Regions from separate parts of the Peribacillus sp. NPDC097225 genome, predicted to be linked through region 3. Evidence: riboswitches for the same ligand, from Rfam matches in the RefSeq annotation. Region 3 holds a riboswitch; each other region holds the start of a gene.
The links. A riboswitch is a leader RNA that binds a small molecule or an ion and turns the genes downstream of it on or off. The one in region 3 is predicted to bind S-adenosylmethionine.
Positions count from the first base shown of each region.

Region 1: it holds a riboswitch for S-adenosylmethionine, as region 3 does, so the genes downstream of both, mtnW (2,3-diketo-5-methylthiopentyl-1-phosphate enolase) here and ACIQXH_RS17605 (5-methyltetrahydropteroyltriglutamate--homocysteine S-methyltransferase) in region 3, are expected to answer to the same signal.
Region 2: it holds a riboswitch for S-adenosylmethionine, as region 3 does, so the genes downstream of both, ACIQXH_RS06515 (YezD family protein) here and ACIQXH_RS17605 (5-methyltetrahydropteroyltriglutamate--homocysteine S-methyltransferase) in region 3, are expected to answer to the same signal.

Region 1 is NZ_JBIWDJ010000001.1:74,914-83,183, forward strand. Features, by position in the region: gene ACIQXH_RS00325 (YncE family protein) at 1-691, opposite strand, end outside; gene ACIQXH_RS00330 (hypothetical protein) at 795-1,079, opposite strand; gene ACIQXH_RS00335 (DNA alkylation repair protein) at 1,182-1,424, shown strand; partial or broken gene ACIQXH_RS00340 (DUF2188 domain-containing protein) at 1,482-1,628, opposite strand; gene ACIQXH_RS00345 (CobW family GTP-binding protein) at 1,691-2,617, opposite strand; gene ACIQXH_RS00350 (cupin domain-containing protein) at 2,745-3,278, opposite strand; gene ACIQXH_RS00355 (methylthioribulose 1-phosphate dehydratase) at 3,300-3,926, opposite strand; gene ACIQXH_RS00360 (2-hydroxy-3-keto-5-methylthiopentenyl-1-phosphate phosphatase) at 3,929-4,585, opposite strand; gene mtnW (2,3-diketo-5-methylthiopentyl-1-phosphate enolase) at 4,588-5,820, opposite strand; SAM riboswitch class I at 5,977-6,133, opposite strand; gene ACIQXH_RS00370 (pyridoxal phosphate-dependent aminotransferase) at 6,249-7,433, opposite strand; gene ACIQXH_RS00375 (carbon-nitrogen family hydrolase) at 7,534-8,270, shown strand, end outside.
Region 2 is NZ_JBIWDJ010000002.1:125,201-133,470, reverse strand. Features, by position in the region: gene ACIQXH_RS06550 (sirohydrochlorin chelatase) at 1-694, opposite strand, end outside; gene cobA (uroporphyrinogen-III C-methyltransferase) at 694-1,470, opposite strand; gene ACIQXH_RS06540 (DUF3906 family protein) at 1,489-1,707, opposite strand; gene ACIQXH_RS06535 (nitrite/sulfite reductase) at 1,722-3,350, opposite strand; gene cysC (adenylyl-sulfate kinase) at 3,367-3,966, opposite strand; gene sat (sulfate adenylyltransferase) at 3,996-5,144, opposite strand; gene ACIQXH_RS06520 (phosphoadenylyl-sulfate reductase) at 5,172-5,876, opposite strand; gene ACIQXH_RS06515 (YezD family protein) at 6,044-6,160, opposite strand; SAM riboswitch class I at 6,329-6,436, opposite strand; gene ssuE (NADPH-dependent FMN reductase) at 6,677-7,213, opposite strand; gene pdxT (pyridoxal 5'-phosphate synthase glutaminase subunit PdxT) at 7,403-7,996, opposite strand; gene pdxS (pyridoxal 5'-phosphate synthase lyase subunit PdxS) at 7,999-8,270, opposite strand, start outside.
Region 3 is NZ_JBIWDJ010000008.1:11,045-19,314, forward strand. Features, by position in the region: gene ACIQXH_RS17580 (hypothetical protein) at 119-565, opposite strand; gene ACIQXH_RS17585 (SH3 domain-containing protein) at 745-1,482, opposite strand; gene ACIQXH_RS17590 (outer membrane protein assembly factor BamD) at 1,728-2,765, shown strand; gene ACIQXH_RS17595 (hypothetical protein) at 2,760-2,915, opposite strand; gene ACIQXH_RS17600 (PTS sugar transporter subunit IIC) at 2,927-3,964, opposite strand; SAM riboswitch class I at 4,181-4,280, shown strand; gene ACIQXH_RS17605 (5-methyltetrahydropteroyltriglutamate--homocysteine S-methyltransferase) at 4,366-5,469, shown strand; gene ACIQXH_RS17610 (hypothetical protein) at 5,506-6,030, opposite strand; gene ACIQXH_RS17615 (CaiB/BaiF CoA transferase family protein) at 6,204-7,310, opposite strand; gene ACIQXH_RS17620 (amino acid permease) at 7,514-8,270, opposite strand, start outside.

The sequences.
Region 1 (8,270 bases), on a different contig from region 3:
CCGCCTTAATCCTTTTCTTCAACTTTCCCGTCTCTGTCGAATAAATATAGAGATTTTCTTCTACCTTTTTTCCCTCACCATGACCGCCTATCCAAATTTCTTCATTTTCCTCCCTTACTAAAGCGCCTGTGGAGGAACTCTTTATCGTAAACTCCCGATCAACTTTTTTTGTTTCAAGATCAATCACCGAACAGATGGTATCCCCAAAATTAACGACAAACAAATTATGTGATTGCTTCCCTTGAAGTACGGTTAAGGGGCTTTGACCAACCCTGACCCTGTCTTGCTCCTTGCCTTCTTCATCTAAAAAGGAAATGGAATGATTCAATTGGTTGACAGCCACAATCCCCTTGTCTTCTTCTAGCATAAGCATATTGACGATCCCCTTCCCTGAATTCCAGCTGTTTATGTGTTTACCAGCGGATAGGGAAAAGATTTCAATCGTCGACATCTCCTTTCCATACAGAAGGAGCGTATCTTTGTCCGCTAAGAGCAAAGCTCCTGTAAAGGGTTCAGAAATATCCCAACTGGCAAAGCGCTGATAGTTTTCATCCAGGAACGTCAAGCTTGTATTTTTAATGTTGACAGTAGCCAAAAAAGATTTATCCAGGTTTATTTTGGTATACGTTTCATTGCTGTCGCATCCACAAAGCAGGGCAACGGCAAGCAAAAGGGGAATGACCCGCATCATGACTTTGACTCCTCATTCGTTTAAAAGCTATTTTCAAATATTCTAACAATAAAATGTGAAAAAAGTATGAAGAAAAAAAGAAAAATGATGAACAACTCCCGCTTCACTTTGAAGCCAACAGTCGTTCCTGTACCGTATGGTAAGCTGAAATGATTGCTGTCTTTTCTGCATCGGTAAGAGAGGATTCCCTCACCCGATTGACACTTAAATGAAATTTATCATGAATTGGCTTCCTTGCCCGAGGATGGGCATTTTCATCCAAGAGTTCACGTCGGATAAGTTCTGACAGAACTCTTGACGGGTCTTCTTCCCCCTTCAATACCCTCCTGTTATTCCATAGGCTTAGATAAGCCTCCAATATTGTCTCATCATTCATTAAATTTTTCATCCATTTCCCTTCCATCCATTACTAATTTATACATATTAAAAATCATCTTCGTAAAGACTATAAGTATATTTTAACTTTATTACTTCTAAAGGAGTGAGTGAATTGTCTCAAGTATATCGTTGTCCGAATTGCAGGACAAATAAATCCCGTTTCAATCTCATTGAACAGGTTCCCACCCCTGTTAAGAAAGATCCGCAATCCGGTGAGATTGTCGAACAGTACTCAAATGATGCCCTTCAGCCGTTTCACCTAGCCTATAATGGTCCTGAAGTTCGAGTACAGTGCGCAGCATGTGGGCTTATTGAAGATGAGAAAACATTTGCAGCTTTTGGACTGCAGTCATAAAAAAATCAGGCCCATGCTTTAAGGGGCCTGATTTTTTTATTCTTTTCCGACTGCCATTTTTGCTCGATCAATGGCGATTGGAATAGCTTTCCCGTCCTCATATCCTTCATCAAGTAAAGCGTTCGCTATCTCAATGGCTTTTTCACGGACATCTGCATCAAGATTTTTCATTGAATTAGGATAATCGCTTTTGTTCCACGGCATCCATAACCACCTCCTCGATAACTAGTCCTCCTCTTTTCCCGGTTTCGATTGGTGGTAAACGTCTATATCGCCGCTTTCACTTCCAAAGCTTTTAACTCATTGATTATCTTCTCTTTATCCAGTTTTTCGCCGATTATGACGATATTCAAAGGCATTTTAATCATTTCATTCATATACAATGGCATCCCATAAGAATATTGGAATAAGTAAGGATGCTGCGAATGCGTGAAGGAAAGATATCCTTTCATCCTGTATACCGTTTCAGGGAGGGCCCTGAGCCAATCCTCAAAGTCGGTTTGATTAATGGTCCCTGTAAAAGTATGCACGATTGCACTTAAATGAAGATGGCTATGTACTTCGAGCTTTTGATGGTTTTTATGTTGGTTCCTATGCATTTGTTGCAGGGAACCTATAGATACGGCTGCATATTCCGTCAATAAACATACGGCTTCTGGATTCAACCCCTGAATGGAATAGATGAGTTGGGATGCTTCCATTTCACTTACCAAATCCGCTTTATTTAATAAGATGAAATCTGCGTGGTGTATTTGCTCGGACAACAACTGTCTAAGCTGTGGCGAGAGCTGTTCTCGGTCACGCCACCTCAATAAATCGACCACCGTGATAATCCCTTTATACTCTAACTTATTAGCAAAAAATGGTGACATGATTCCATCGAGTACTTCTACTGGATGTGCTGCACCTGTTGTTTCAATATAAACGGCATCTAGATCATTTTCGGTCAACAATTCTTGCAGCTGAATTTCAAGCTTGTCCTGAAGGGTACAACAAATGCAACCATCAAACAATTCCTTTAACGGTACGTCATCGCCAATCAAACCACTATCCACCGATACACTGCCAAGTTCATTTAAAAGCACGGCCACTTTTCTACCCGCTTCACTTTCCTGCTTTAATATATTTCGAAGAAGCGTCGTCTTCCCGCTACCGAGAAAGCCGCCTAATATATATACTTCGGTCGTTTTCATTAGTATCTTCTCCTATAATGTACACGATTTTTATTTCCGTTAAAATTTTATCATACTTTTCCCGCTTAAGCACCCTGCGGGGCCACATAAAAAAACCAGCCCGAAAGCTGGTTTTTTCACACTTTTATTATGCCTGAACTTCATCTTTTTCATATATCGGAACCCAGCCGGCCGCTGTAACGAAAATACGGACCGCGACTGTTCTTCTATCTTCCGCTAGCGTGAAGTAGTGACGAGTCGATTCAGGTACGCTGATCAAATCTCCAGGGTTAAGTCGGACATCGAACCATTTTCCCTCGCTACCCTGGATGGCGAAGATACTCGTTCCCCCAGCGATGAACCGTACCTCGTCATCTTCATGATGGTGTTCCTGCTTGAAGTTCTGCAACAATTGGTCCAAATTCGGATTGGAATCGGATAATGTGATAATATCATGCGCTTTATATCCTCTTCTTTCCGAAATTTCTTTAATCTCTGACTGGAAAGCATCAAGAATCTCTTGTTTATCTTCATCCGTAAGATCATATTTTTCCACCAGATGGGCTGGCAATTTTGAAATATCCCATTGTTCGTAAATTACGCCTTGAGTCTCTAAAAAGCTCTGAACCTCTTCATTTGTTTCAATTACTTCATTTGTTTCTTGGAATCTAATTGTAGCCATTATTTTTCCTCCTTTATATTTTTAGCTGAGCGAACCTGTCAATATCTTTTGCTGGTTAAGTAACAGCTGATATTGAAACAGGAATTCACATGCTTCTAAGATTTTTTTTGCTTCCAACCCGCTTTTTCCCCATACGGTTATACCATGATTTCTGATAAGCACCGCTCCTGAGTCTGCATCGACATAGGGACTGAATGTCTCAGCCAACAACGGAATATCTGCATGGTTATGGATGATGGGTATCTTCAATTCTGCATCTTCCTGCCATCGTCCAGTAGCCTTGATAATTTCATGATGACAAAAAGTCACTTCCCCAACTTCACTATATAACTCGGAAATCACGTTATTTTCTACTGTATGGACATGGAGGACGCAATTGGCATCCGTTTTCCGATAAATCTCTGTATGAAGAAGAGTTTCAGCGGAAGGTCTGAGCTCGGTCATTTCGACTGGTTTTCCTGACAAATCCACCAAAATAAAATCGGAATCTGTCTGCTTGCGTTTATCCTTGCCACTTGCGGTTATATAAAAAGAAGGGCTATTAGCCTCACGGATCGATAAATTTCCACTCGTCCCCATGAACCAATCTCTCTCGGCTAGTTCTCCCTTTATTTGCGCTAGTTCCTGCCACTCTTTTGAAGCTGTCACCCTTACACCTCCTGCATTTTTTTTAGAATATCAATCACATCATGGAAAGTTTCAAACTCTTTATGGGGAATGGCTTCTGTGCGGCACTTTTCAAGGAGCCTGTCACGGGCAATAACAAAATCTGCCTGTTTAGCCGCTTCAAAGTCGGTAACGGAATCTCCAATCACCAATTTATACTGATCCTTTGTAGAAAGCTTTCTCATAATCGTAGGTTTACAGCAACCACACCCATGATTACATTGGTCATCACAAGTATGCGGCCACTCAATCATAATTTCTTCCTGACTGAAGTCGGCATGATTACAGTAGACATTCTCTACAGGTAAGAGGTCATTCAAAAGAGGTTCAACGAAAAAGTCCATTCCACCACTGACAATATAGAGAGGAATATCTGATTTTTTTGTAAATTCCACAAAATCACTGAACCCTTGGCGAATACCCGCTGTCTCCTTCACATATTGAATGATGTCCTCCTTTAAATCGCTATCCAGCAGGGAAAACATTTCCCCTACACCGTGGGAAATGCTGATTTTTTGCTGAAGAACACCATCTTTTAATGCCTCCCAGCCGGGCGGGGCAAACTTCTTCATGATTGAGATGATATTATCCGAGTTGGTGATCGTTCCATCAAAATCACAGAAAATGATCGGTTTGACCATGATTATAGCCCTCCCCATAGGGCCAGTGCTTTTTGAAGTTCCTCATCTTCCTCAGCCGCGATTGACAATGATTTTCCGGAAAGGACAGCTTCTACTGCGGAACGGAAGGCCTTAGCTCCGCCTTTTGCACCATCCGGATGACCATGGACGCCCCCACCAGCATTGATCACACTTTCTATCCCAAAATCCTTGATGAGATCTGGAACCATGCCAGGATGGATACCTGCCGATGGAACCGGGAAAGTCCTTTTCCAAGATGTTTCATTTCTCGTCAATCCTTCAGCAATCGCCAATGTCTCTGCTTTATCGAGTGCCACATTTCCGTATGGAGAGGGAAAGAGGGATAAATCTGCACCTGATATCCTCACCAGTTTTCCAAGGAGAAGCGGATAGCTGAGTCCATAAAATGAAGATGAAGCTAATGCTCCGCTATATGCCGGATGAGCCATGATCGGTAAGTTGATCCGGTCATTTTCGCGTAAAGCCTGTAGAACATCCAATCCATATGTATGAACATTAAATAACAAGGCATCTGCGCCGGCTTCGGCTGCCAGTTCAGCTTTATCCAATAGTTCTAGTGTTTTTCCTGACAGGTTCACAGCATATAAGGTTCGATGTCCCGTTGTCTCATAGATACCTTTCAAAATGGCCTTTCCGGTTTTGACTCTATCGATGAAAGGCGTCTGATCTTGGTCAAAAAGAATCTCATCGTCCTTGACAAGATCGACTCCTCCCAATGCCTGTTGCTCCAATTGTTCATTATGAAAGGCAAGGTCTCGACCTAACACACCTTTAAAAATACTCATCACTAGGGGGCGGTCAAACACATCAATTTTTTCCCTGATCCCACTAATTCCGAATCGAGGACCTGGAAAGGCTTTTTGAATATCGCCGACAAAGTCCAAATCCATCAATTTGATTTCCCCATCCAATGACAATTTACCGAATACTGTCGTCAAGATAGCCGGTAGATCATTAGAAAAATTACCTGCCGGGTAGGCAATCCTGATTGTTGAACGGTACACTTTTTGACCGAAATAGAGATTAACTCGCTCTTCTTCGGGAAGGGGTGTTACGGAAACTACCCTACCTTTATGTTTTTCCAGTTGCTGTTGCACCAAGTGAGGAAGTTCAGTCCATGTCCCTACAGTCAATCCTAACGCAATGCCTTCTGCTTTTTTCTCATGCTCTCCTTTGAAGTCATGAAGTAAATACGTAGCGATTATTTCGCTCATCTGATCACTCCCAATACGTAAAAGTCATTCTTAAAGTTGTCATTGTTGGTCTTTCCTTTAACAAGCTTCTAACCATCTGCGAACAAAGTTGCACTCCAATTCTCTGTTAAACATGTAAAAGCCCCTTCCTAAAGAAGAGGCTTTGAAAAAGCCATCTTCTTATCTCCCAGCTCTATAGCTGCAAGAATTAGCACCGTGCCTTACGGAATCAATAAATGATCCGGCGGTATTATCTCCGCCCCATTTCACAATGGTATTACAGTCGGTTGCTGGGCTTCATCGGGCTAGTCCCTCCACCTGCTCAAAATAAGAAAATGCTATTATATTTTCGTTTATGTATCTTAACTAAAAATTTAGAATTCTTTTTTATATTCTTTCACGCAATTCATACTTTGTCAATAGGTATAATGTTCAAACTATTCAATATCTCACTGATTTTCTTTGAATATATTCAATGTACGAATTCTTTCTACCGCTTCTTGGAGTCTGTCTTCTGAAGTGAGAAGTCCCACCCTGACGTATCCTTCACCAAATTCACCGAAACCATTTCCTGGTGCAACTGCTACATGGGCATGTGCCAGTAAATGATCTGCAAAGCTCGCTGAAGTATATCCTTCAGGGACCTTTAGCCAAGCAAAGAAGGAAGCATCTGGAGCCTGGACATCCCATCCAATGGATCGTAACCCTTCGATAAATACATTTCGTCGTCCTTCGTACATGTTCACGAGTTCCTTCACACACTCTTGTGAATCCAGTAAAGCGCATGCCGTGGCTTCTTGTATTGCGGGAAAAAGGCTGACGTAAAGATGATCCTGCAATAATTCAAGCGATTCGATGACACTCTGGTTGCCAACCGCAAAGCCAACCCTCCACCCCGCCATGTTATATGTTTTAGAAAGGGTGTAAATTTCTATCCCCACTTCTTTTGATCCTTCTGCTTGAAGGAAGCTTACCGGTTTTTTCCCATCGAACCCAATTGCACCATATGCGAAATCATGGACCACACATATCGAGTGTTCTTTTGCCATGGAAACCGTTTCTTCGAAGAATTCTGCTGACGCCGATGCTCCTGTGGGATTATTGGGATAATTCAAGAACATCATCTTCGCTTTGTCAAAAACCTCTTTATCTATTTCCTTATAATCGGGAAGAAAATCATTTTCTTCGGTCAAGGGCATAATTTCCGTTTTAGCTTGGGCTAACGCTACACCTGACAGGTAATCTGGATAGCCCGGATCAGGCACTAAAATTGTATCGCCTGGATTCAACAAGCATTGCGGTAATTCGACTAGACCAGCCTTTCCACCGAAAAGAATCGCCACTTCCGTTTTAGGATCTAGCTTGACGCCATATTCACGTTCATAAAAGAGGGCCGCAGCTTCTTTTAAATAGGGAAGCCCCCTAAAAGGAGAATATTTATGATTCATGGAATTTCCTGCTGCTGTCTGCAGGCTCTTCACGATATGTTCAGGAGTCGGTTGGTCTGGATTTCCCTGCCCAAGATTAATGACATCCTTGCCTTCTGATGTTATGTTATTAACTTTTTCGACTAAAGAAGCAAAAAACTGCTTTGGAAGCTCTTGAAGAAGTCTGGATTTTTCGAATTGCACCATCTTTGCACCTTCTCTGAAATTTCTTGAAATTATAGTCACAAATGATATATGTTTATCTTAATCTTGTAAAGTACTTTTTTACATATGGAGGTTTTAAATGATGAAATGGAAAATCGCCTGTTTACAAATGGACATTGCCTTTGGACAGCCAGATATAAATTTTCAGGTGGTAGAACAATGGATTGAAAAAGCTGTACAGTCTAAACCGGACATCGTCATGCTGCCGGAACTATGGACAACCGGCTATGACTTAACGAGATTACATGAAATTGCAGACGAAGAAGCAGAACAAACCATTACCTTTCTAAAAGCCCTTGCAACAAAACACCGAATTAACATAATCGGTGGCTCGATTGCAAAGAAAACTAAGGAAGGCATCTATAACACAATGCTCATCATCGATAAAGAAGGCAAACTGGTTAAAGAATATGATAAACTCCATCTGTTTCAATTGATGGATGAACACCATTACTTACAACCTGGCAAAAAAGACGGCTTATTCTCCCTCGATGAAAAGATTTGCGCCGGATTCATTTGCTATGATATCCGGTTTCCGGAATGGCAACGAGCCCATACGGTACGAGGTGCGGAGGTTATCTTCGTGACCGCCGAGTGGCCAAAGCCTAGGCTCCATCATTGGAGGGCACTGTTAATCAGCCGGGCAATCGAAAATCAAGCCTTCGTTGTGGCTGTGAATCGTTCCGGTTCTGACCGCAATAATCATTTTGCCGGACATTCCATCATCATCGACCCATGGGGAGAAATCATTTGTGAGGCTGGTGAAGAAAAAGAACTTCTACTCGGCACCCTTGACTTAGAAAAAGTAGGAGAAGCAAG
Region 2 (8,270 bases), on a different contig from region 3:
CAATCTTAGGATGATAGCCAAGATAAGGACAAAGGACAAATTTCTTGTCGCTGTTTCTCTGGACTTCCGATATTGCCCTTTCCATCGATTGCATTAAAAGACCAGTAAACAATAGATAAGGGATTACGAAAATTTGGTTTACGGGAGTCGAATTCGCTTTTAACAGTGCTTCTCCAAAGCTTGGTGACGCCGCTGTCAAATAACAGTCCTTCACTCTAGTGTTTGGTATCCTGTTTTGAAGTGAATTGGCTATATGGCCTAAGTCTCTTTTTACATCAGGATCACTGCTTCCCCGCCCAACCAATAAAACAAGTGAATTTTCCGTTATCTTTTCTTTTGTTTCTACCAAACGTTCCTCTAAGATATCCACCATTCTCTCACTGACCCCTATTGGCCTACCATATTTCATTTCCACATCAGGAAATTGGTTTTTCATTTTACGTAAAACCTGTGGAATATCATGTTTAGCGTGCGCAGCAGTTAATAAGAGAATCGGGATCGCTTTAATTTTTGTTGCTCCCCTGTATACACAAGCTGCATATGCTTCTTCTATGGTCGGGCTTTCCAATTCCAGAAAGCAATACTCTTGAATAACATTGGGGTGTCGTTTCATACAAATTCGAATAAAATCGATAGCTTGCGCGGAAGCCTCTTTAACGCGACTCCCATGACATATGTAAAGAATCGCTTCCATTAAAAGGCCTCGTTAGCCAATAACTTTTCGACTTCCCTTGGTTCGAACCAATTAATTTTCCCACTTAAGTTAACCACTTCTCCAACGACGATCATACAGGGATTTGAGATTCCTTCGTTTTGGACAGTTTTTAGTATAGTGCCTAATGTACCGATAGCCGTCTTTTGTGTATCCAATGTCCCCCAATGGATTAATGCTACAGGTGTGTCTGGACTTTTCCCATGTTCCAAGAGTTTTCCTTGAATATACGGAAGGTTCTTAATACCCATGTATATCGCCAATGTATCGATGCCTTTAGCAAGCGATTCCCATTTGATGTTATCGTCTTCACCCTTTTTACGATGACCGGTTACAATGGCAAATGATGATGCATGGTCTCTATGGGTAACCGGAATACCTGCATAGGCCGATGCGGCTATGCCAGCTGTAATGCCCGGTACTATTTCAAAGCGTATTCCATTTTCGACAAGAGCCTCTGCTTCCTCTCCGCCTCTACCGAACACAAAGGGATCTCCGCCCTTTAATCGGGTGACCACCTTACCCTTTTTTGCATATTTGACGAGAAAACGATTGATTGTTTCTTGTTGCAAGAGATGGTAATCCGGCAGTTTTCCACAATTAATCAATTCTACGCCATCTTTGGCATGAGTCAACAACTCTTTGTTTACAAGGCGGTCATATAAAATAACATCAGCTTCCTGAATACATCTTAACCCTTTTACTGTAATTAAATCTGGATCTCCGGGACCGGCTCCTACTAGATATACTTTCCCCATTTTGCAATCCGCCTTTCCTCAGAGTACTGTTTCGAAATTCGATAAAACGAAACCTGCTCCATTTTTAATTTGTTTCTTTTCATATAATGATACGTCATTAACCATCGGCATTTTCAAAAACCGTTTTTCCAGCTCGATATCGACAAGCTGGAAAGCCATTTCATCTGAATCTGCGGCAATGATGACATGACATAATTCATTCTTAATTGTAACTTCAAAGCGATAAAGATTCATCATTTTTTTACCTCTTTTTAAACAGCAATCATGCTCGCTAAGACATTATCCAGTTTATTCTGTAATTCCGACGTTCCAACCCGTTCAACAAATTCAAGAAAACTTTCCGAGGGAAGTTTTTTGTCTTTAAAATAAAGAATTAGCTCTTTCAAGACATGATAAAGTTGTTCCGCTTCCACTTTTCCTTTTAGTTTTTCATTGAATTTTCCGCCAGCATTTAATGTTCCGCCCACGTATATTTCGAAAGCCTCAACCATCTTTTTATCTTGGTTTTTCATTTTTATCCCTTGTAATCCTATATCAGCAATCGCTCGTTGGCCACAGTTATTAGGGCAGCCAACCATATGCAGCCTTACCGGTACATCTAGATCAATTTCCTTATCCAATGTTTCGGCAATGGTTTTCATCCTGTTTTTCGTTTCAACAAGTGCTAGGTTACAATATTCTATACCTGTGCAGGAAACGGAGTAACCGAGAAATTTCTTGGGCTCGTATGGAAATCTTTCAAAGATTGTTTCCTGTTTTAAGGCTTCCAGATTTCCATCCGATACATTCGGAATAATCAGGTTTTGTGAATTGCAATTCCTGATTTCCCCATTTCCATATCTTTTAGCTATTTCGGCGAACTCGATAACCTCTTCGGGCGTTAGTCGACCAACTGGGATATTGACGCCCACATAGTTGAGTCCTTCCTGTTTTTGTTTATGTATGCCGTAAAAATAACCAGCATTCCATTCCTTCAACGCACTTTCTCCCTTGTCAGGTAGCGGCCCAGTGTATTCCAGTACTTTTTCCGTGAATTGTTCAGGGCCCCAATCAGCAACAAGAAACTTCAAACGTGAACGGTGGCGTTTTTCCCGGTATCCGAAATCACGAAAAATCGTTGTGATCGCTGCAGCCACTTCTACCGTTTTCTCAGGTAAAACGAATAAATCCAGTTCTTGTGCCAGCATAGGGACTGAGGATAGACCCCCACCAACTTTCACATGAAAGCCGACTTCTTCTTGCCCATCTATGACCTTTGTTGCCGGATTAAAGGAAACGCAATTGATTTCGGCGTTTGAAGCATTATGTATATTAGCACTGACTGACATTTTATATTTACGTGGAAGGTTCGAAAAGTCTTCATTCATTCTGAAGTATTCAAATACATCCGTAAGGACTTCCCGCGTATCGAATAACTCATCTGGATCGATTCCAGCTAGAGCGTTGCCGATAATATTCCGTGTTATGTCTCCGCAAGCACCCGCTGTTGTCAATCCTACCTGATCTAGACGATTTAATATATCAGGGACCTGCTCTATCGTCAACCAATGAAATTGTATAGCTTGCCGTGTAGTGATGTCATAGACATCGCGGCCATAATCCTTAGCAATATTTGCAAGGGTGATCTGTTGGTCGTATGTGAGAATCCCTCCTGGAATCACAACACGCATCATCCAATAACCAGCTTCTTTAGGACGTTGTAAGTAAAGACCTGCCCATTTGAACACATCCCATTCTTCTTTAGGGATGGAGTCGAATCCATTTGCCGCGTAATGAGGAATATCGTCAAAAATCTTCAAAGCATCTTTTTCCAGTTTCCGAATTTCCATTTTGTTTTTGGCAAGCGCTGGATTGTCCGCCCAAATCTTCTCGTACACCATTTCTTTTCCCCCTAGGTTAAATCGCTCTCTTTGTTGTCAAATAGTCTATAACCTGTTCGACGCACTCTTCTACACTAAACTGACTGGATTCCAATACGATTTCCGGATGTTCCGGTTCTTCATATGGAGAATCGATTCCAGTGAAATTTTTAATGATACCTTTACGCGCCTTGTCGTAAAGACCTTTTGGATCACGGACTTCACATTCTTCAAGTGGACATTTTATGTACACTTCAATAAACTCGCCTTCTCCAAGCAGGTCCCGAACAATTTGACGATCTGCACGAAAAGGTGATATAAATGCCGTTAATACGAATTGACCACTGTCCACGAAGAGCTTGGATACCTCTCCAATCCGTCTAATATTTTCTGTGCGATCTTTTTCTGAGAAGCCTAAATCCTTGTTAAGTCCATGACGGATATTATCCCCATCCAAAACATAATTTCGGATATTCCGATTATACAACTCTTTTGCAACAGCATTGGCGATCGTTGATTTCCCAGAACCTGAAAGCCCGGTAAACCATATCACCGTGCTCTCATGACCGTTTTGCTTCCGTCTAAGTTCCTTCGTTACCGATGCATCATGCCAAGTTACATTAGTACTTTTACTCATGAGGATCCTCCTTCTAAAACTTACAATAATTAGTTATATACCTCGTTCTTCTTAAGCCCTTCTATCAATACTTCGATTACTTCTTTGCGGCTGAAAGTCGCTGGTGGAATTTCCCCATTCCGTAACATTTCCCTAACCTTCGTCCCAGAAAGGATGACGTGATCTTCTTTACCATGCGGACATGTTTTTGCAGAAGCCATATTCCCACATGTTTTACAATAGAAGCTATGTTCAAAGAATAATAATGTTATCCCTAACTCATCAGAAGTGAAGTTCCCGAAGATCTTTTGTGCGTCATACGTACCGTAATAATCGCCCACACCTGCATGGTCGCGTCCGACAATGAAGTGAGTACATCCGTAGTTTTTACGAACCATTGCATGAAAAATCGCTTCTCTAGGTCCTGCATATCGCATGGCTGCTGGGAATACCGCAAGTGAGACACGGTCCTTTGGATAATACTTTTCAAGTAATACTTTATAGCTTTCCATCCGAACGTCAGCAGGAATGTCATCGGACTTCGTGGCACCAACTAATGGGTTTAAGAATAATCCATCCACTATCTCCAATGCTGTTTTTTGAATATATTCATGGGCACGGTGAACGGGGTTTCTTGTTTGGAAACCGACAACCGTTTTCCACCCTTTTTCTTCAAATGTTTTTCGGGTATCAACTGGGTCTAAATAATGATCCTCGAATAATGGACGCTCGATCCGTTTAATAAGCTTGATTTTACCACCTACATATACATCGCCACGATTATATAGATTTTTTACACCTGGGTGATTCTCATCATCCGTTTGATAAACTAAAGTTGCCTCCACTTGCTTATCAGGTGTAAATATATCGGAAACGGCAAGGACTCCATAAGTTTGGCCCTCATGAGTTAACTTTACTTCTTCCCCGATTGTAAGAGCGTTTGCCACATCAGCGGAAAGTGGTAATGTAATAGGAATACTCCAGACATGCCCGCTGCTAAGCCTCATATCCTTTACTACTGTTTGATAGTCTTCTTTTGAAAAGAATCCCTCAATGGGGCTGTATGCTCCAGTCCCTATAAGTTCCAAGTCGCTTAATGAGATTTCATCAATTTCAACGGATTGTTCTATTTTAGTTAAATCATAGTCTGGTTCAAAGCGATTGATTAATGTTCCTCCGTGCGGCAAGCTAATGGTCATGCTGATTTCCCCCTGAATTTTTTATAATTATGATAAATGTAATCCGCATTCTGTTTTTTGGGCACCTTGCCATCGTCCTGAACGAAGATCATCAGCATTAATGGCAGGTGCTGTACATGTTTTACAGCCAATACTTGGATATCCATTATCATGAAGCACATTATATGGTAAGCCATTTTTATGCGCATAACGCCATACATCTTTCCATGTCCAATGAATGAGCGGACAAATTTTGATAGATTTGAATTTGTTGTCCTTGTTTATATATTCAGTCAATGCACGGGTTTCCGATTGCTCCCTGCGCAGTCCCGAGAGCCAAGCCGTCGCTGTTGATAATACTTCAGTGAGCGGCGTAATTTTGCGGATGTTACAGCATTGATTTGAGTCATGAAGCCATAATTCATCACCAAATTCAGCGGCTTGTTCTTCCAATGTCATTTCCGGTTTCTTCATTACAATGGAAAGCCGTGGGTAACGATTTTTCACTTGTTCGATTAATTGGTAAGTCTCAGCGAAATGAACATCCGTATCCAAGAATACGATTTTGGCGGAAGGATTAACCTTTGCCAGCAAATCTGTCAGTACAATTCCTTCAATCCCAAAACTACAGGCATAAATGAGTTTATCTCCGTACTCTGAATTTGCCCATTCCAATACTTCTAACGCGCCTTTTGTATCGCTATCTTCCGGGAACGAAGGTAATGTCGCTGTATCAATATTTTCATAGTCCACTAGCTCTGCCAACTCTATACCCCCTTTTAAGAATCACCCTATGGTACAGCAGATATCTTTGAAAGCCTTTGAAACACCATTTCTTATAATGAAAAAGGCGGCTTTAACCAATAGTTTCCTATTTATATCAGCTAAATCCACCTCTAGTTTTCTAGTCAGCAGTCCATTTATTTAATTCTCAATTTTTCGTTTCTTTCCATTTGTATAACCTTACCGTCCTGAACGATAAGGGTTATGGATCCATATTTCATAGTTTTTAGCATTTCTTGCAGCCTTTCAAATATTTCCCCCAGCTGATTTTCCTTTTCCAAGGCTATTCCTCCTTTAAGAAAACTCGTCGACTAGCTTGTCGTAAGATGATCAGCTTGTAAATGAATTCCCCCAAATTAATAAAATCAATCAGAAAAATCCTTCCATGCCAAGATGGAAAGATTGATAAGGTAATCTTATTTACCTTATCTTCCAAAATGATGACATTTTGTTGGATGTAGCACCTTGCATTCATGATGCAGGTTGCTGGACTTCAAAGGGCCAAATCCCTCCGTCGCTCTTGATAAGTTTTATTATTTTAAATATTAACACATATCAAATCATTGTCAATGGAGTTTTCATATAAATTAACTTGGTTTAATATTTTGGTTTAACTTCAATTATTATACACAAATAGTTCAAGTTTGTTACAGTGATTTGTTAAGCCAGTAAAAAAGGTTCATTCATCCTGAACAAGCTTGAATAAACCTTTAAAGTAGCCTATAACTTAACTCGTTGATGGGAAGGGTCAAGATAAAAAGAAGAAATCATCAATTTCTTCTTTTTTGTATGGCTTCTACAAATTCCTTTACTTGACTCTTTGTACGATCAAGTAATTCCACTTCCTTAATCGGATGTTTTGGATTCTGCTTATCGATTTCTTTATCCACAAAGTATAACCCCTGCATCGGTTCCCCTTTTAATATTGATATAAGAGGTTTCAGCGCATAATCTATAGCCAATAAATGCCTGTTGCTTCCCCCAACCATTATGGGCAAAACTGGCTTATCCTTAAACGCGCCCTCGGGTAATAAATCAATTAGAGCTTTCAACACTCCTGTATAAGATGCCTTATAGACAGGTGAACCAATAATGATACCATTAGCTTGCTTAATCTTTTCTGAAAGTCTTAGAATATCCTCGCTATCATAACGACCTTGGAATAAGTCGTTTGCAGAAAACTCGGTAATAGAATGATAGTCCGTTGTAAATCCTTCTTTTTCCACCAACGTTTGGATATATTTTAATGAAATATCTGTTCTTGATGGTATAGCAGGGCTGCCTGATAAAATTATAATTTCGCTCATATCTATTCCTCCTGTATGTAAAATCTGCAAAGGATCTGGGTCCTTTCCAGTTAAGCAACTTCAATTAATTATCTTAATTATCAGAAAAATAAAAGTCAAGTAACTTAATTGGAATTTATATTTTTGAAACACTAATAAGTATCGTATTATGCCATTGACTAAAAATCCTGCCCCGTTAGGGCAGGATTTTTAAAGCTTTTCAACTCTATTGATTGAGTCTTTCACCATTTTTAAAAAAAGTTGTATAAATCGTTGATCACCGGTCAGTTCTGGATGAAACGAACTGACAAGAACCTGTTCTTGTCTAGCCGCCACTACTTTCCCGTCATAACTTGCTAATATCTCCACATCTTCACCTACGCCAACGGCAAAAGGTGCTCTGATAAAGACACCCATGAAAGGTTCTTCCATTCCTTGAACTATAAGGGGTGCTTGAAAACTTTCCCTCTGACGACCAAAACCATTTCTATTCACTGTAATATTGATAAAACCAAGATGGGGATGTTCCAAACTAACCATTTCCTTTGCCACTAATACCATCCCTGCGCAAGTACCGAAAATCGGTTTTTTTTGTTCGAAAAATGCCGTAATCGGCTCCATGAAACCATAATGGTCCATTAGTTTTCTCATAGTGGTGCTTTCTCCACCCGGAATGATCAGGCCATCGATATCCTTTAACTGTTCTGGGTTCTTAACTAATATCGCATGCTCACCGGCTTCCTTGATTTGGTTCATATGTTCATCTACAGCACCCTGCAAACCTAAAACACCTATGGTTACCATGTTTACCATCCACGCTCCTGCATTCTCTCAGCTGGGGCCAACTTAGAAATATCAATTCCTTTCATCGCGCTTCCCAATTCTTTAGACAACTTGCCTATTAAATCATAATCGGTGAAGTATGTAGTTGCTTGTACGATGGCAGCAGCGAATCTATCGGGATTTTCCGATTTGAAGATTCCTGAGCCCACAAATACACCGTCTGCCCCAAGTTCCATCATCAGGGCGGCATCTGCAGGAGTCGCAATTCCACCTGCTGCAAAGTTTACTACAGGTA
Region 3 (8,270 bases):
ATTCCATAAGGACGCTCGCATTTATCCAAATTCCACTAGAAAAGAATGCATGTACCCTAAGCATACAAAAAACCTAAATAAAGAGCCATTATTTAGGCCTTTTGTTGTTTTTTGATAGTCAAAGAGCCAATTTGATATTCAAGGCACCCTCAACCAGCTCAAATGACTTAATCTGCCCGAACGGTACCTTTTTCACCATATCCCAAGCGTTAAAATCAATTTTGATCATCCGATTATGATATTCAAAGAAGGGTGGTCTATTAAACAGTTTATGGTTGATGAAATTAACATTAACCGGTTTCATCCCAACAAGCTGAAACAGAATCGTTCTTTTTTCGATTTGCACCGGCTTCAACGTGACGGTGAAGGCAACCTTTTTCTTCAACATCATTTTCTTCACCTCTGTAGTCCCGCGCAGCACGATATACTCTGGTGAAATATGCACATCAATGTCTTCTTCACCTGACTTCTTTTCTATTAAACTTGCCATCATCTTTGCCGTAATGGGGATGGAAACCCCCTCCGTTGTAGCCTTATTTATTATATCCTTGAATTTATCAAACATGGTTTCCCTCCCTTGCCCTATGCAAAAAACTCCGTTGAATCATCTTATTCAAGATTGGGTAATTGCGGAACGACCCATTACCTCCCCTTCACTCCCTCTTACCATATTATCTGCCCTGTTCTAACAGGTGACCACCTTTAAATAAAAAACGCCACTCGGGATGAGCGGCAGTTAACGTCTTATTTTTTCTTCTTCAATTCGACTAGTTCACTGGTTTTTTCACCATTGACGAAGGCTTTGATCAGGCCCACATTTTTCGCGTAATATCTAGTAGAACCATCACTTTCCTTTACTTCCACAACCTTATTGAAGGTCCCTGCTGGTGTTTTGACGGTCTTACTCATCGATGTAACCTTAGCGATATACGTATTACTTCCATCCCAGCTTTCCCATTTAGCTCCGACCTTTAGCGGGTAACCTAAAGCGATAAAATACTCTGATTCGGGCCAGCCAATATAATAACCCTCACTCGTTTCTTTTTCAATATCCGTCCAGCTCTCCCCGGCTCCCTTTACGTTCCAGATTGTCCAAACCTTATTGTACTTTGCCCCTGTGCTAGAGTAGGTATATTTTTTTCCATTACTTTTATAGACATACACTTTGGACGTATCCATTTTATAACTCGCCACTTTTTTCTTGAACTTTAGAAATTCCGTGGATACATAGGCTTTTTTCTTATTATAACGGATTTCGGACCATCCTGATTTTGTTTTGGAATAGACCGTTACTTTGGTTCCTTTTTTCAACGAGCCCACTTTTTTCGCCTTATCGGAAGCCTTCTCCCTGACATTCAAGTTGCTTGCTGTCACAGTGGCACTTGATGTACTCGCCGCATCGGCTGTCGCGGTGAACGGAAATGCTAGGCTACTAATGAAAAGGATGGCCATCATCATTTTGAATAATTTGCTTACATTCATACTATATTCTCCCCCTGATCTCTTACCTAAATACCTAAATATGATATAGGTATTTTATCATAAATAATTGAAAAATAAGGTTTATAAGTAAAATAAAAGAAATTAAAAGCTATTTCATCTATAAAACAAAGACAGATGAATGCCCTCAAACAAAATAATTTAAATTTGGTATTACTCCCTACAGCATTAAAATTCTGGTAAAATTAATTCACGCTAAAATGGCGAACGATAGAATAGGAGATTACATGATAAAAAAAGGACTTTCACTATCCGTTACCCTCCTCTGCTTATTCTTCCTTGCTTCATGTTCAAATGATGGGTACCAGGATGCTTTGGACAAGGGGATTGAATATCTAGGAAAACGGGATTACCATCAGGCAGCCATCCAATTCGAATTGGCCTTAAAGGAGAAAAAAAGGGATGAGGATTCCTCCGCTTATCTAGATCAGGCAAATCATATGGATACGGCAGTCACTGCATATGAAGAAAAAGAATTTGATACTTCCCTTGAATCTCTAAATGCCGTCATTACGAATAAAAGCACGTTGAACACGTTGCAGACCGAAGCTAAAAAACTAAAAGAGGAAATCCTTGCTGATCAGGAAACAACTTCTTCGTTTGAAGACACGATGAAGATTGTGAAGGAACTTATCGCAAAAGAAAGTTACAGTTTAGCACAAAAGAAATTACAACTTTTAGAAAAAAGCTTCGAGTCGGATGAATTGCTATCAAGCTATCAATCTGAGTTGACTAAACTTACGGAACAAGTCGATCTTGCCCTGAAAGACCAGGAAGAAACGCAACCAGAAGAAAAGAAAGTAAAGAAAACTGAAGATAAGAAAACCGTAGAAAAAGCCGACGGTCAAAAAACTGCGTACCAACTATATCAAAATGGCCGTTATGGGTTCTCCATGTACTATCCCAAAGGCTTAAATATGGACACCCCGCCAACCAATGGTGATGGAGCCAGGTTCTATAATGAGGAATTTGAAATTACCGCCTTTGCTAGCCATACGAATATAATCAACGATGAAGAAACGATTGAAATGTATTATGAAGATGCTTTGAAAAATATCACAGAAGAAATCGCCTATCAGCGACTTACGGACGATTGGTATGTCATTTCCTACGAAGAAAATGGGAACGTTATCTATAAGAGGTACTACTTTAATGATCAAGTGGGCACTACCTTTATCATTAGCTATCCCGCTAGCGAACAGGAAAAGTACGGTCCAATCACTTCTCATATCGCAGAGACCTTCACCCCATCCACCAACTCATAACGGGGTGAGGACGAGGCCATGAGAATGAAAATGAATCAGGGCCAACATCAGTACCGGGGAGATTCTAGATTGAAAGGTTACATTCCCTTTGAAAATAGCCGCACCATCAAAAGAAGCAGCCAGGTCCCTTTGCCTGGCTGCTTCTTTCATTTACCCTCGTATTATTCAAAATGCAAGGTATAGTCTTCTGCTTTAATCCATTTTAATTTCTTTGAGAAAACGTAGATTAGTACAAGGTTCAACACAATCGGAAGAATGAAGAAAATGATGACCATGATGGATATGTTACTGAAAATCCATCCGCCTTCCGCCAGTTTCATGTAGTTCAAGGGACCGACCAATCCCGATAAACCAAATCCAGCACTATATGGGGTCCCTTGTATGTTTAACAAACCTGCCAACGCACCAAGAATAGCTGACGTGATTAACATGGGAAACGCAATTTTCGGTTTCATGAAGAAATTCCTCATTTGAATCTTAGGGGAACCCAACACATGGGCTAAAGCCGTCCCTAATGAATTCGCTTTGTAGCTTGCAATGGCTAGGCCAACACCAGCTGCCACGATGCCTAGGTTGGCCGCACCAGATCCTATCCCTGAGAGCATAATGACCGTCGCTACCCCAACCGTTGAAATGGGCGATAAGATAATAAGACAGAAGATAACGGAAATAATGGCTCCCATCAAAATGGGTTGCAAGGACGTCACGTTAGCGATGCCGACTCCTAATAGTCCCGTAGCGGATTTTACGTATGGCAGAATGAAGTATCCAATCATGCCTGGTACCAAGATACTTAAAGTCGGCATCAAGAGAATCGCATACGCCTTTAATTTGTCGCCAATTAATTGCAGGAACAATACGGTCAATGCCGCGGTAATTCCGGTATTGATGACAACGCCAATCCCATTAAGGGCAAATAAACCGTCAGCCGTTTTCTGGATGGCACCACTTCCGACCATGGCCGCTATCCCGATACTGGCCGTTTGAATGGATGGTAGCTTGAACGAAATCCCGACCATCACCCCAATCATGACAGGTAACAAACTCATCACGAAAACGGTGATATCGAATATATGCTGTAACACGGGAAAATGTGGAATCAATAGTTTAAGTATTTCCCCTAACAAAGCATTCGGAATTAATGAAACGACAATCCCTATGCTCATCCCCGTTAATAATTTATTAAAAAAATCTTTCATCTAAATAATCCCCTATCTCGCTATAATGCACACAATTATAAGAAATATTCTGACAATAGTCAAAGGATTTTTTTAATACTTCACCGCGAAATTGTATAAAAGTATTTTGAATAAGAGAAACTTACTTTCTAATAACGCATATATTCTAAATTATCTGTTTTCTATTGACCTTTACTAATACTACCTGTATAGTCGTAATTAATTGAATAGTTCATTTTCTTATCCAGAGAGGTGGAGGGACTGGCCCTTTGATACCTCAGCAACAGACTTTACTGTACTGTGCTAATTCCAGAAGTGTTCAACTTGAAGATAAGAAGAGAATATAAGCATTGCTGATTATACCTCTTCTTTTTTTGAAAGAAGAGGTTTTTATATTTTAATAAGGAAAGTAGGAATCTACCATGTCTATCACTTTAACGAAAGCTCCATTCAAAGCCGACCACGTAGGAAGTCTATTAAGACCAGAAAGTATACATCTGGCAAGAAAGCAACAGAAAGAAGGAATCATTACCGCAGAACAATTACGCGACGTTGAAACGAAGGAAATCAAGCGTATCGTCGATAAGCAAATAGAAATCGGTTTAGAGGCAGTGACTGATGGGGAATTCAGACGCACCTGGTGGCACTTTGACTTCTTGGAACATTTAAATGGAATCGAAGGGTATGTCACGGAAAAAGGCCTCACCTTTGATGGAATTGAAACAGAACGTTATAACGTTCGGAATACAGGAAAGATTTCTTTCAACCCCGATCACCCCTTTATTAAAGACTTTATTGAGTTTAATGAAATCGTGGACGGACGGGCTGTGGCGAAACAAACCATCCCTAGTCCCAATCAATTATTTGCGGTAGGTGTCCATAATGAAGAAATCTATCCTGACATCGAAGACTATGCAAAAGATATTATCAAAGCCTATCAAGATGCTTTACAAGCCTTTTACGATGCCGGTGTACGTTATTTACAATTAGATGATGTATACATAGCCAGGCTTTCCGCTCCGGACTTCCAGTTCAAAGAGGGGAAATATACAAGGGAACAATTAATCGATTTAGCATTGCGCGTGATTAATGGGACGTTGGAGGGAAAACCAGAGGATTTGGTTGTCACGACTCACCTTTGTCGTGGAAATTACCAATCGACTTGGGCTTTTGAAGGCAGCTATGCCCGTATCGCCCCAACTCTATTGGCCAAGGAAAATGTAGATGGATTTTTCTTGGAATACGATGATCATCGTTCAGGGGATTTTAAACCATTAGAACACATTCCAAATGACGGCGCACAAGTCGTTCTTGGCGTGGTCACTTCGAAGAATGGCGAACTTGAAGATAAAGAAACCGTTAAATCACGTATTAAAGAAGCGGCACAATTCGTGCCACATGAACACTTGTGCTTAAGCCCTCAATGCGGATTCGCTTCCACACATCTTGGCAACAAGCTAACGGAAGAGCAGCAATGGGAAAAGTTAAAATTCGTTGTGGATGTCGCCAAAGAAGTCTGGGGATAAGAACAAAAAGGGACGAGCCTATGCTCGTCCCTTTATTCAACAACATCGATCGTCCTCATCCTCTTTCTTCCCTACTACATCATCTGTCACCTTATCATTGAGCTGGTTCTTCAATGTCAATTCTGCCGCCTTTCCATCACTTGGCGACCCATCGGAAAAATACATTGGAAATAAGGAAAAGAACATAATATAGAAAGAGAAATATATGAACTGGTACCAGAGGACCGATTTCTCCAAGATCCCCTGATAAACCAAACTATATATCAACAACATGCTTATTAGGTTAAAGAGGGCTCCCCCTAGATAAATCAAACTATTCGTGAACTTATTATCATATTTTAATCCCTTGAACTCACAATGCCCATTCCAAAAGTAGTATTTTCTCACTTCTATATTGCAAAAGGAGAAAATCTTATCTCCACATCCGATCTTGATTTTTTTCTCCGTACCGCCAAACAGCGTGACAAAGAATAGATGCCCACCTAAATGAATGAGCGTGACAACCGGTAAAATCAGAAAAAAGGAAAAGAGAAATTTAGTGATATCAGACAAACCGAACATGCCAATCATCCTCCTTATTTTGAGCTTGGTGTATACAGACAAGTCCTTATTCGAAGGATGATACTCTCTTACCCGGTGTGGATCCGTTTTAACTAGTAAATATTCACATGTCTTAAGTGACTCCCCTTTAATCCACAAAAAGACCGGCAGATTATCTGCCGGTCCATCCGTTGTTATCGCTCCATTTCAAGAGTGCCAAAAACCTCATCATTACTTTCTCCCGGCTTCATCCCAACATGTTTATACTCTGGAGTGAAGACCGATGTTTTGATGGGACAAGCTATCTGCCTCTGCATCTTTCCTTCTCCATCAGGCACTTCGACTATCATGCCGCGCGCTTGCAGTTGCGGGTGAAGGGTCGATTCAGAAAAGGTCAGCACCGGTTCGACACAAGCCTCGAACTCTTCGAATATGCCCTGCCACTCTTCAAATGTCTTTTCAAGGAATGCATGCTTGATGATCCTTTTGAATTGGATGCTGCTTTCCGCATCTTGCTTCATGCTTAACTCGAACAGTTCAGGCTGTCCGATTGCTTCACATAACACTTCACGGAATGATGGCTCTAAGCTACCAACCGAGAAGTAACGGCCGTCTTTCGTTTCATAAAAATCATAAAACGTCCCGCCATTCAATACCAGCTTTTCCGGTTCAAGCTCCAATCCGCCCTGTAGATGTAGGGGCGCGGATATTGCATTCAAAGCGAAACTGCAATCAGTCATGCTGATATCGATGAACTGACCTTCACCCGTTCGCTCCCGGTAGATGACTGCCGACAAGATCCCGATGACGGCATGTAAGGAGCCTCCTGCAAGGTCGGCTATTTGTGTTCCATTTTTTGCAGGTCCTCCTTTTTGCGTACCTGAGTAACCGGACAATCCCGCTATCGAAATATAGTTGATATCATGACCTGGACGATTCTTGTAGGGACCAGTCTGACCAAAGCCAGTAAGCGAACAGTAAATCAACTTTGGATTGATTTGTTTTAATTCTTCGTATCCCAGCCCCAACCGATCCATGACACCCGGCCGGAACTGTTCAAGGACAATATCATATTCCTTCACTAGATTCTTTACGGCATCAATCGACTCCTGCCGTTTCAAATCAAGGGCAACCGATTTTTTTGAACGGTTCAAATATTGATTGACTCCCCATGTATCAACCTTGGCCGGCCGTTCTACCTTCAACACTTCCGCTCCTAAGTCTGCAAGCATGAGCGTAGCGAATGGCCCTGGCAAAAGTGTCGAAAAGTCTAGCACTTTCAGATTGGTCAACAGTGTCATCGTTCATGCACCTTCCTTTTCTACCAAATGGATGCATTCTTCCTCAGTTGGGATTTCTATCTTTTATACTCATTCTTCTTCCACCCTTTCGTTTCCTGCAAAACAACATTCACATCCAATTCAATGCGACTAACATTGGTACATGTTCAATTTAAAATAATAAAATAACCGGAACCATGTCTGTGAACATGGTCCGGAAGTTTTCAGTCATACTTTTCATCAAAATTAATTTCTACTTCTTCGAGCTTAACGAATCTCGTTTTCCTAATCAGTTTATACCCAAACCAGAGGGCGAGAAAAAGAGGGATTCCTAAGTACGCCGCCACCACACTTCCCCAATCGATATGGTCCGAAAAGAACGCTTGGATATTTTGAGCCAAAATGACGACCATTCCAATCGTAATGGCAAATATCGTCCCGATTGGAAACCATAAAGCCTTGTACGGCAACCTATCCAATGAATGCCCTTGTAACACATATGCCTTACGGAATCGATAATGGCTTATGGAAATGCCCAGCCAGAAGATAAACCCCGTTATCCCGATCGCGTTCATTAACCATAGATATACGGTGCCATCACCGAATATGGAAGCCAAAAAGGCAAGCATCCCGATGGCACAGGTTAAGATCATCCCCGCCACTGGGACCCCTCGTTTGTTCAGTTTGGCAAAAATCCGGGGTGCTTGCCCAGCTTTAGCCATCGAATATAATATACGGGTAGAGGCATATAAGCTTGAATTTCCCGCAGATAATACCGCTGTTAAAATCACGGCGTTCATCAAGGAAGCCGCAAAGGCCACTCCCGCTTTCTCAAATATGAGCGTAAATGGGCTGACCATAACATTCTCGCCTTGTAAACTTGAATTCGTATAAGGGATAAGCAGCCCTATCACAAAAATCGCCAATATGTAAAAAAGGAGAATCCTCCAGAAGACGCTTTTAATGGCCTTCGGTATATTT